Fodinibius salicampi: one gene and its partner. Each later gene encodes a partner of the first gene's protein in a complex. Links are inferred from orthologs where the notes say so. Each region holds a gene or a part of one and is shown in the gene's direction. Other genes may lie near its edges.

What was found. The genes of interacting proteins can lie anywhere in the genome.
Region 2: the proteins of hisF (region 1) and hisH are in contact, whole or in part, in a crystal structure (PDB 6RU0), measured with the Thermotoga maritima proteins. The link is inferred for Fodinibius salicampi from one-to-one orthologs. Residues at the interface, in WP_004080486.1 of Thermotoga maritima: Met1, Leu2, Ala3, Arg5, Ser40, Glu41, Asp45, Glu46, Ala70, Glu71, Ile73, Asp74, Ile75, Pro76, Phe77, Asp98, Lys99, Ser122, Gln123, Glu161, Thr195, Leu196, Asn247, Arg249, Glu251; in WP_004080484.1 of Thermotoga maritima: Asn15, Arg18, Arg22, Arg117, Leu118, Pro119, His120, Met121, Gly122, Trp123, Asn124, Asn134, Gly135, Tyr136, Tyr138, Val140, Tyr158, Glu180, Lys181, Ser182, Ser183, Lys184, Ile185.

What each region holds. Positions count from the first base shown.
Region 1 is NZ_BAABRS010000002.1:731,296-736,962, reverse strand. The notes cover bases 394-3,163. They hold hisF (imidazole glycerol phosphate synthase subunit HisF), read left to right. Parts: upstream 394-1,282; coding sequence 1,283-2,044; downstream 2,045-3,163. Other genes in these bases: ABEB05_RS10900 (OPT family oligopeptide transporter), read right to left, coding at 2,744-3,163; hisIE (bifunctional phosphoribosyl-AMP cyclohydrolase/phosphoribosyl-ATP diphosphatase HisIE), read left to right, coding at 2,120-2,734; ABEB05_RS10915 (hypothetical protein), read right to left, coding at 686-1,186. Also shown: ABEB05_RS10920 (cytochrome C oxidase subunit IV family protein), read left to right, coding at 1-274; more of ABEB05_RS10900, read right to left, coding at 3,164-4,792; ABEB05_RS10895 (OsmC family protein), read left to right, coding at 4,973-5,389; metZ (O-succinylhomoserine sulfhydrylase), read left to right, coding at 5,399-5,667.
Region 2 is NZ_BAABRS010000004.1:339,736-345,213, reverse strand. What follows is about bases 2,545-5,478. They hold hisH (imidazole glycerol phosphate synthase subunit HisH), read left to right. Parts: upstream 2,545-3,680; coding sequence 3,681-4,277; downstream 4,278-5,478. Other genes in these bases: ABEB05_RS15030 (TetR/AcrR family transcriptional regulator), read left to right, coding at 5,146-5,478; ABEB05_RS15035 (HU family DNA-binding protein), read left to right, coding at 4,491-4,868; hisB (imidazoleglycerol-phosphate dehydratase HisB), read left to right, coding at 2,781-3,671; hisC (histidinol-phosphate transaminase), read left to right, coding at 2,545-2,784. Outside these bases: hisG (ATP phosphoribosyltransferase), read left to right, coding at 1-423; hisD (histidinol dehydrogenase), read left to right, coding at 423-1,709; more of hisC, read left to right, coding at 1,723-2,544. UniProt on the Escherichia coli protein: IGPS catalyzes the conversion of PRFAR and glutamine to IGP, AICAR and glutamate. The HisH subunit catalyzes the hydrolysis of glutamine to glutamate and ammonia as part of the synthesis of IGP and AICAR.

The sequences.
Region 1 (5,667 bases):
AACTTTATTAGGCGTGGCGGGCGCGCTTTTTATCTTAACAGTACTTACCGTTGGCGTTCATTACGTGCATATTCCTGATCCCTGGTCTATTATCGTTGCTATGGGTATAGCTATTTTTAAAGCTACATTGGTTGCTCTATTTTTCATGAATCTGTACTGGGATGACAGATTTAACCTGATGCTTTTTCTCGCCTCTATTGCCTTTTTTATCCTCTTAGTAGGACTTACTTTGCTCGATACCCTATTCAGAACGGATGTTGTACCAGGATTTTAAATTAAACTTTTTTAAATCCTTTTATCATCTTAAGCCGGCCTCGTTGGGTCGGCTTTTTATTTAGATATTTTCAATCTGGAATTAATAAAAAAATGTATTAAATAAAAGAAGGCTGCGAGTAACCTCGCAGCCTTTTTACTACCTAATTAATGTTATTAGAATCTACTTATCATCTCGTACGCAGTCGATTTTTGGTTCCTTCTTACACGGATCAACTGCTGTAGCTCCGCATTTTGGACATTCACTTGGTTTAGCCATAACTACTCCTCGGTTTTTTGTTAACCTTCATTAGGAACATACCAAAGTTTTGCTAAGATGATTCCCTGAATCCAAAATTTATACTTGATCTAAGTTAAATAGATATATTTACTTCCTTAATAATTAAAAACAGAAAAATCCTTACAATTATAGCTAAAACCACTTCTCATTTTTATCACCTTTTTTGAACATTCTATCACCCGCCTGTCGTTCAAATTTAGTAATTACGGAACCTTCTCCCTTCTGCCGTATAAAGCGTACAATGCGCGCCGATAAATAACATATAAAAAAGGCCAACAGCGCAGCTAAAATAGTACTTAGCGGTCGTTCAGCAAGATTTACATACACTTGCTGAAGATACTCGACTCCTTCATTAAGATAATCCATTACATAATTTACTGCCCCAGCCCCGTATTTTTGATTAAATTCAGCGGCGGTTAAGGTATTATAGTCATCAATAATATTACTTATCTCGGGAATATTACGAATCCACCAGATTATTTCCCTTACGGTATCCGGCAGCGAATGAAATCCTTCTAAAACTTTCTGAATAAAATTACCCGATGCGGCCATACTAATGATAGCAGATAGCGGTGCTGCCAGCTTAAGGGCAAGCTCAATCAGAAAAAAAATAGGTTGTATTATGTACCTCACGATATTATTTCTTAAATAAATTGTGATTCACCACTACTTAAGTCTTACCTTTAGCTTCAAGTAATATATCAAAACTCTTTAAGTTAACCGAAACGAATGCTCGCAAAACGAATTATTCCTTGTCTCGATATCAAAGACGGACGAACAGTAAAAGGGGTGAATTTTGAGGGACTACGTGATGCCGGAGATCCGGTAGAACTGGCCCGCCGTTATGCGAAGGAAGGTGCAGATGAGCTTGTCTTTCTGGATATAACAGCTACCAAGGAGAAGCGAAAAACACTGGTAAAGCTCGTAGAAAAAATCGCCCTTGAGCTGGACATACCCTTTACTGTTGGTGGTGGTATTGGAAGTGTTGAAGAAATAGCTGACTTGCTGCATGCCGGGGCCGACAAGGTATCTCTAAACAGCGCCATCGTACGCAATCCTGATTTGATTAATGAAGCTTCCCGACAATTTGGATCTCAGTGCATTGTTGCTGCTGTAGATGCCAAAAGTCAAGGAGACCAGTGGGAAGTTTTTATTTCAGGTGGATCTAAAAATACGGGCAAAAATGCTCTTAAATGGATTAAGGAAGTTGAAGAGCGGGGAGCGGGAGAAATTTTACTGACGAGTATGGACCGCGACGGTACAAAGTCCGGCTTTGATCTGGAACTGCTTTCAGCAGTGAACGATATCACCTCCATTCCTGTCATTGCCAGCGGCGGGGCGGGAACTTCTCAACACTGCATCGACGCCATTAAAAAGGCGAAGGCCGACGCAGTATTGGCGGCCAGTATTTTCCACTTCCAGGAAATTGAAATTCATGATCTCAAAGAAAAACTAAAAAATGCAGATATCCCGGTTCGAGAAACTATATAATTACCTTCTTTATCTTTGCTGTCAAAGATAAAGAGCTAAAATATGCCATAAGAAATTCACCATAACTATTTTAAAATGATTGATATTGATTCTATAGACTTTGACAAAGGAGACGGACTTATTCCTGCCATCATTCAGGATGCGGATTCATTTCAGGTGCTCATGCTGGGCTATATGAACCGCCCAGCTCTGGAAACAACTCTTGAAAAAAAACAAGTTACTTTCTTTAGCAGAAGCAAACAGCGACTTTGGACCAAAGGGGAAACCTCCGGCAACTATCTAGATCTGGTTGAGCTTCAGCAGGATTGTGATAATGATACGCTATTGGTACTGGCTCATCCGCAGGGTCCCACTTGTCATACGGGCAATAAAAGCTGTTTTTTTAAAAAAGACTTTAAACCAACCTCATCACCGGACTTTTTATCCCAGCTGGAAAACCTTATTGCCAGCAGAAAAAAAGAACGGCCGGAAGGCTCCTACACTACCCATCTATTTGATGAGGGACTGGACCTGATCACTCAAAAAGTAGGTGAAGAAGCCATTGAAACAGTTATTGAAGCAAAAAACAACAACCCGGATGAATTTAAAGGTGAAGTCGCAGACCTGTTATATCACCTGCTGGTGTTGCTAACCGAAAAAGGGATACGTTTAGATGATATTATTGAGCGATTACAAGAACGGCATCAATAAGAAAGAGCATTACTTCTTAACGGCAACCTTGTAAAGCCAGATAATAAAGAAGACCGCTGCCAGTCCGCCCAGCCAGTTTGCATAAGGAGTAAAGGATTCCGGAACAATACGAAGCGCATCGGTACTCTCCTGGATAGCGAACGGAATAGCCAAGACAATTCCTATCAGCGCCTCTCCTGTGATAAGTCCAGATGAAAAGAGTAAGCCGTTATTTTCAGCTTTTGTTTTGGCTTTTTCCGGATCTTTCCCTGCTTCTTTAGCCCGCTTAGCCACGACTCTTCCAGCAAACCAGGCAATCATACCGCCCACAAAGATAGGGACCGTTAATTCCAGCGGGAGATAGATTCCCACGGCTACGGCCAACACAGGTGTTTGAAAATCTGTTCCCCGCTTTTCCAGGAACTTATCCAGTATAATAATAGCCACCGCTATGGCTGATCCAATCCAGATCATATTCCACTCTAAATTGCGGGCAAATACCCCTTCGGCCACGGACTGCATTAATGTGGCCTGTGGTGCGCTAAGCATCTCATCGGGATTCATTCCCTCTCTTGGAAATACTCCTCCCATGCCATATGCATTAAAAAGAAGACTTAAGATAGGTGCAATAACAAGGGCCGCAGCTACCACTCCTATAATCTGCATAATTTGTTGCTTGTAGGGCGTGGATCCTACCAACTGACCTGCTTTTAAGTCCTGCATATTGTCACCAGCTATGGCCGCAGCACAGGCAACCATGGCTCCCACAACAATGGCAGCCGCGGCAGCAGCCTGAGCCCTCTCCGTATCAGCACTAAACTCAAGCTGCGATCCCAGCAGTACAAGTAAAATCAACGAGGTAGCTAAGATAGTTGCTATAGTTACTCCTGAAATTGGATTATTGGAAGAACCGACCAGTCCCGCCATATAACCGGCGACGGATGCAAACAAAAATCCGGCAATGAGCGAAAACAGCATCCCGATCGCCATCGTTGACCAGTACAGTCCGCTGCTAACGGGTAAATGGGAAGTGTCAATAACCTGGGTAAAAACCAAAAAAATCGGTAATGCAAGTCCTGCAACTCCCCACAGGACATAATTAATCGGCATATCCCTTTCTGTTCTAAGTCGGGTATCTTCTTCACCTGACCGTATTTTTTGAACGGTCTTCCATGATGATTGGATACCGTCTTTTAGGGGCTTGGCTAAGGAAATAAGAGCCCAGATACCACCAACAACCATAGCACCTACTCCCATATAGCGTATTTTCTGGCTCCAAATCTCTAGAGCGGCACTATAGCCCGAAGCCTCTCCCACAACAGCTGACACTTCAGCGGGATCCGTAAAAGCCATATACAACGGTATTCCGAATAGCCAGGAAATAAGTCCACCGGCAAAAACCAATACCGCAATATTAAGTCCCACGATATACCCCACGCCAAGCAACGCTACCGAAAGCTCTGTTCCTAATCCAAAAATAGAACGGCCTACTGTTACCGATCCACTAGCTGCTCCTGAAAATACCTTTAGCCCCGTTTGTCCCAGTTTAAATAACGCACCAGCCAATCCAGCCCATGCAATTTGTTTAATTCCCTGACCACCCTCGGTTCCAGCTTTCAGGACTTCCCCGGTAGCTACCCCTTCCGGAAATTTCAGATCCTGTTCAATAATCAAAGCGCGACGCAAAGGGATGGTAAAGAGTACACCTAGCACTCCTCCCAGCATGGCAATAGCCATTGTATCGAGGAAGGGGAAGTCCACCCAGTAACGAAGCAAGATAAGGGCAGGAAGGGTAAATATAACACCAGCGGCGAGTGATTCCCCGGCCGAGGCTGCTGTCTGAACGATATTATTCTCAAGAATATTAGAGTGCTTAAATAATCGCAGAACAGCCATTGAAATTACTGCTGCCGGGATAGAAGCTGAAACCGTCATTCCAACCTTTAATCCCAGATAGGCGTTGGCCCCGGCTAAAATTGCAGATAATAAGATACCCAATACTACCGCTTTGAATGTTATTTGCGGAAGGTCATCTTCAGCGCTAACAAAAGGCGTGAACTTCTTTTTTGAATTACTCAAGGGCACTCCTCTTTTTATTGGCTTGATAATTGATATCAAAACAAAGTTAATAGATGTAATTAAGAAAACAAGAGCATTTTAGCATTACATAGGATTATCTGATATTGGTAATGACCTTTCTTCCCCCATCCGATTTAATTAACTTCCGCCTGTCATTAAATAGTTAAAAAATTATTATATATGAAGATCACAGTTGAGCAGCTAAAAGGAACGCATATGCAGGCTGAAAATGAAGAAGAAGGACTTATTCGCATGGACGGCTCTACCAGTATTGGCGGACTTGAAGGTGGATTTAGTCCCATGCAGCTTCTGCTGGCCGGCGCAGGCGGATGCAGCGCTATTGATATTATTGGTATACTTGAGAAACAAAAGCAGAATTTAAAAGATCTTAAAGTTGAAATCGAAGGGGATCGACAGAAGAAAGATACCTATTCAGAGTTTACGACTATCCATATGCACTATATATTTACCGGAGATCTTGACAAACAAAAAGTAGAGCGTGCCATCAACTTATCTTTGGATAAATACTGTTCTGTCTCAAAAACCCTCGAAAAGACATCAGAAATTACCCATAGCTACGAAATCAAATCCGAATAATATTTTATTATGAGTGAGCAGCAAGCCGAAACAAAATCTATTCGTACCCAAACTGAACGCACTGAACAGCGCGAGCATTCTACTCCCCTTTTCATGACCTCCAGCTTTGTTTTTGATTCAGCTGAGCATGCGCGTGCACTTTTTGCCCGGGAGGTAGATGGAAATGTTTATAGTCGATACTCCAATCCCAATACCAATGAGTTTGTAGAAAAAATGTGTCGGCTGGAAGGTGCCGAGGACGGTGTTTCTACAGCTTCAGGTATGTCTGCTATCTTCTC
Region 2 (5,478 bases), on another replicon or contig:
CCCCGCTTGGAAGTAGCAGATGCTATTGTAGATTTGGTATCTACCGGTAATACGCTGAAAGCAAACGGACTTCAGGAATTGAATACCATCCTTGAGTCGGAAACGCAACTCATCCGCACAAATAAGGAACTCTCACCCGGAAAAAAAGAACTGATCGACAAGTTCCTCCAGCGCATGGATGGCCATCAACAAGCCGAGCGCAGTCGATATATTATGATGAATGCTCCTAAAAAGGCCGTGCCTAAAATAAAGGATATTATCCCCTCTCTAAACAGTCCGACGGTAATGCCTCTGGCCGACGAGGATATGGTAGCTATACATACCGTTATCCCCATTGATCAGTTCTGGATTGTCATGGAAAAACTAAAAGCCGAAGGAGCTACAGGAATTGTTATTTTACCAATCGAAAGCATGATTCTGTGATGAAACAATACGACATTACAAAACTTACCAAGGAAGAGATACAGGATCTCTGCCAGCGGCCTAAAATGGATTTTATCTCCATCTTTTCAGAGGTAGAGCCAATCATAGATAAGGTTAGGCAGAAGGGAGATTCAGGAGTTAGCTATTATACCAAAAAGTTCGACGGTGCTTCGCCGGATACCATTACCGTTAATCCTGCTGATCTTTCGATAAATCTGACATCCTCCACTCGTAACGCTATTGATACCGCTTTTGAAAATATCCAGCGTTTCCACAAAGGCCAGCTGCCCCAACCTTTAGAGGTGGAAACCATGCCCGGAGTGAAGTGCCAGCGGGTATCGCGACCTATAGAAAAGGTAGGGCTGTATGTACCCGGCGGAACTGCTATATTGCCTTCTACGCTTATGATGCTGGGAATTCCGGCGAAGTTGGCAGGATGCAAGACCATTGTTACAGCCACTCCTCCCCACAAAGACGGAAGTATTGCCGATGAAATTATCTATATCGCTCAAAAAATTGGGATTACAAAAATCCTTAAAGCGGGCGGAGCCCAAGCCATCGCGGCAATGGCATACGGTACGAATACGGTACCCAAAGTGGATAAAATTTTAGGCCCCGGCAATCAATATGTTACGGCCGCTAAAATGATGCTCCAAAACAGTGAAGCACAAATTGCCATTGATATGCCGGCCGGACCTTCAGAAGTACTGGTTATTGCCGACGAAACGGCCAATCCGGAGTTTGTAGCCGCCGACCTGCTTTCCCAAGCGGAGCACGGTCCTGACAGCCAGGTTGTTTTAGTTGCTACTAAAGACTTTGACCTGGGGGCCTGCTCAACTGCGTTGGAAGAACAACTTATGAGACTTCCCCGTAAGGATGTAGCCCAAGAAGCCATTAACAAGAGCTTTACCTTAATCGTAAATAATCTGGAACAGGCATTTGACTTCTCTAATCAATACGCACCGGAACATCTGATCGTCCAATGTGAGGATGCCGAACAGTGGCAGAACAGTATTTACAACGCCGGATCTGTTTTCTTTGGCCAATGGACCCCCGAGAGTGCGGGCGACTATGCTTCCGGAACCAATCATACGCTTCCAACCTATGGCTATGCCCGTATGTTCAGCGGGGTATCGGTTGATTCGTTTCTTAAACAAATTACCATGCAGACCATCAGTCGGGAAGGATTACAAAATATTGGTCCGACCATAGAAAAGCTGGCCTCCCTTGAGGAACTCGAAGCTCACCGCAGAGCAGTCTCAATTCGATTAAATAATCTGAAATAATTTTCAGCTCGTTATGTCTAATCCATTTGATCTCGAAAAAATTGTACGACCCAATATCAAGCATCTAAAACCCTACCACAGCGCCCGGCAGGATTTTAGCGATGGCCTGTTATTGGATGCCAATGAAAACAGCCTCGGAGCTCCCTACCAGGAGGCAGAAGGACTACACCGTTACCCTGATCCTTCTCAATCCAGATTGCGCGATTTCATTGCTGATTGGCGCGGAGTAAGAAAGGAAAATGTGTTTACCGGTGTGGGGAGTGACGAAGGGATCGATCTATTGTACCGAATATTTTGCAGGCCGGGACAAGACCGCGTTCTTACTACCCCTCCCACCTACGGAATGTATACGGTTTCGGCTGACATCCATAATATTGCTGTGGATTCAGTACTGTTAACGGCAGAAACATTCCAGCTTAATGTGGATGAGATTCTCAATACCATCCGTGACGAAACCAAACTGCTTTTTCTTTGTTCTCCCAACAATCCCACGGGCAACACTTTTAAAAGATCATCAATAGAACAACTGATTAAAGCCTTTCCAGGTATTGTCGTCATTGACGAGGCCTATATCGATTTCAGTGAAGAGCCAAGCTGGGCTTCAGAGGTCGTTAATTATCCCAACCTGGTGGTCCTGCAAACCCTGTCAAAGTCCTTCGGACTGGCTGGCATCCGCCTGGGGATCTCCTATGCTTCCGAAGATATTATCAATTACATGATGAAGGTTAAGGCTCCCTATAATATCAATCAATTGACCTCGAACTATGCGGTACAGGCTTTTGAAAATCTTAATACCGTTCGATTTAATATTGATGCAATAAAAAAGGAACGGAGCCGCCTCCGCGGAGAGTTAGAAAGGGTACCAACTATCCGAAAAATTTATCCGAGTGAAGCTAATTTCCTGCTTGTGAAAATTGATGATGCTCTGACCATATATAACAAGCTGACACAGCAAAATGTGATTGTTCGTTACCGGGGAAATGAACCACACTGCGACAGCTGCCTGCGTATCACCGTTGGTACGCCGGATGAAAATAAGCGCTTAATTTCAGCACTAAAACAACTAACGCCATGAATATTAGAATATCGTTAGAGGCATTATCCGGAAAGAATGAAACTTTACTTTGGAGCGGGGCTCTATACGGTCTTAAAAGGCTACAGGAATTAGGTCACAGGCTCTTTTTTCTCATCGATGATCTGTCTAACAAACAAAAGGATCTGCTGGAGAACGAAAAAATAAAGGCCACAGCATCCATCCCGGAGGAAACAGATTTACAGGTCATTGCCGACAACGGAAAGCTAGAAGTTATTACCAGAGAGGGGAAAACGATTGAAGAAGCCTCTGACTGGATCACCATCAGTAATCGGATATGCTTCCCCACTCGGAAGGCCACGCTGTCTCGGCAGACCGCTGAAACGGACATCCATATTAAGCTGAACCTTGATGGCACCGGTAAAAGTGCCATTGACACGGGACTTCCTTTCTTCGACCATATGCTGGAACAAATTGCAAAACACGGACTTATCGACCTGGAGCTTAGTTGTAATGGCGACCTTGAAGTAGATGAACACCATACCATTGAGGATGTAGCTATTGCTCTTGGAGAAACCGTCACTAAAGCCCTGGGTAACAAAGTGGGCATTAGCAGATATAGCTTTGTACTCCCGATGGACGAATCCCAGGCAACTATAGCCCTGGACCTGTCGGGCCGCCCCTATTTAAAGTTTGAAGGCTCTTTTGACCGGGAAAAAGTAGGAGACTTCCCCACCGAAATGGTGGAGCACTTCTTTTACTCCCTGGCCATGAATCTACAGGCTACCCTCCATATTTCCGTTGTGGGGGATAATGCTCACCATAAAATTGAAGGTTGCTTTAAGGGTTTTGCCCGCTGTCTGAGAGCCTCTGTCAGCCGAAGTGAACGAAACGCAAATATTCTTCCCAGTACTAAAGACTTACTTTAATACATATTCATGATTGCAATCATTAATTACGAAGCCGGAAACCTTGCCTCAGTATCCAATGCGCTGCAACGTTTAACGATTCCACACACGATTACAAATAAGGAATCTGAACTGGATAAAGCCGATGGTATTATTTTTCCGGGAGTAGGTCATGCTACCCCGGCAATGGCTTCCTTGCGTGAAAATGGACTTGATAGCTGGCTTAAGCAGACTACAAAGCCAGTACTAGGCATCTGCCTGGGTATGCAGCTGTTTTATGAATCCTCGGAAGAGGGAGACTCGGAAGGACTCGGAGTTATTCCCGGACGGCTAAAAAAGTTTGATTCTTCCCAACACAAGGTCCCGCATATGGGATGGAATACCTTCTCGGATGTTAACGCCCACCCTTTGGTCAAAGGATTCGGTACCGAAGAGTATTTCTATTATGTACATAGTTATTATGCTCCTGAAAATGAATTTACGACTGCAAGCTGTCACTATATCAACGAATTTTCTTCGGTTGTTTGCAGAGATAACTATATGGGGGTACAGTTCCACCCTGAGAAATCCGGAAAAGAAGGATCATTGCTGCTCCAGAATTTCATACAGATCGTTTCCAGCGAGTAAAACTGTTCTGAGTTAACAGAATATAGTGGAAACACCGTAACGGGTATGTTAACAGGTTTACTGCACAGCCTGTGCATGGAGACCGTTAGGAAATTTTTCGAAAAATATTCCTTGACTGGAATCTAAAAAATAAGCAGTCTGTTGATGACTGCCTTCCCTCCCTAATCGCAGGAACAGGCAAGAGAGAAAACCGTAACCAGATTATCCAGTATTATGGCTATACCCTACACTATCGTCAAGCAAAAGAATCCCCGGAATACCAATCAGACCCTATATTATCCCCGCGCCGCATCCAACGGAGTGGTTGAATTAGAAGAGATCATCTACAAACTGGAACAAATGAGCACCCTGAGCGGCGCCGATATTGAAGCGGTGCTATACGGACTTACTGATCTGGCCGCCCGGGAACTCTCCAACGGGAAAATCGTGCGTTTTGGTCGGCTGGGCAGCTTTCGCATTACATTTGAAGCCTCAGCCTCGGAATCCAAGGAAACGATTAGCCCGGACAATATCCGCAAAGCAAAACTGCGCTTTCAACCTCATCAACGCTTTAAACAGATGCTCAGTACAGTAGAGTTCAAGGAGAAGTAACCTTCTTTCGGTCATTTAACATATGTTATTTATTATTTAGCATATCTCATATGTAGAAATAACACATGTTGTTTTCCCTACTCCTGCGGATGTTCTTGAGAAAAGGTAGTGGTTATCCAGCAAGGAAGTGCGCAGAGCTATTTATCGAAGCAACTTTCTTATAATATTCCTCTTCTGGGCTTCGGCTACATGCCTCCCCTGTGCTGTAATATTCTCTGCTTGTACATCAGTGAAAAAGTTGCTATAATTTTGACTGAACGTTTAGTCAATATAAATTATGTCTCCCAGAACACCACAACAGAACGAAGAGATTCGCCAGCAAAGCCGGAAACAGATTATTGACGCCGCCTTTGAACTATTTGCCAACGAAGGATATTCCCACACCAGTATTTTAGCAATAGCCAGGAAAGCCAGCGTTTCCAAGGGACTGATCTATCACTATTTCGACAGTAAAGAGTCTATTTTAGTTGCAATCTTTGATCAGATGGTGCAAATAGGCGAAGAGATGCTGGATTTCCCCGACCATTTTACTTCCACTGACAAAATAAAACAGGTATTGAACCAAACATTTGAGTTCATTGAAACTCAACCCGGTTTAGGGCGGTTAATG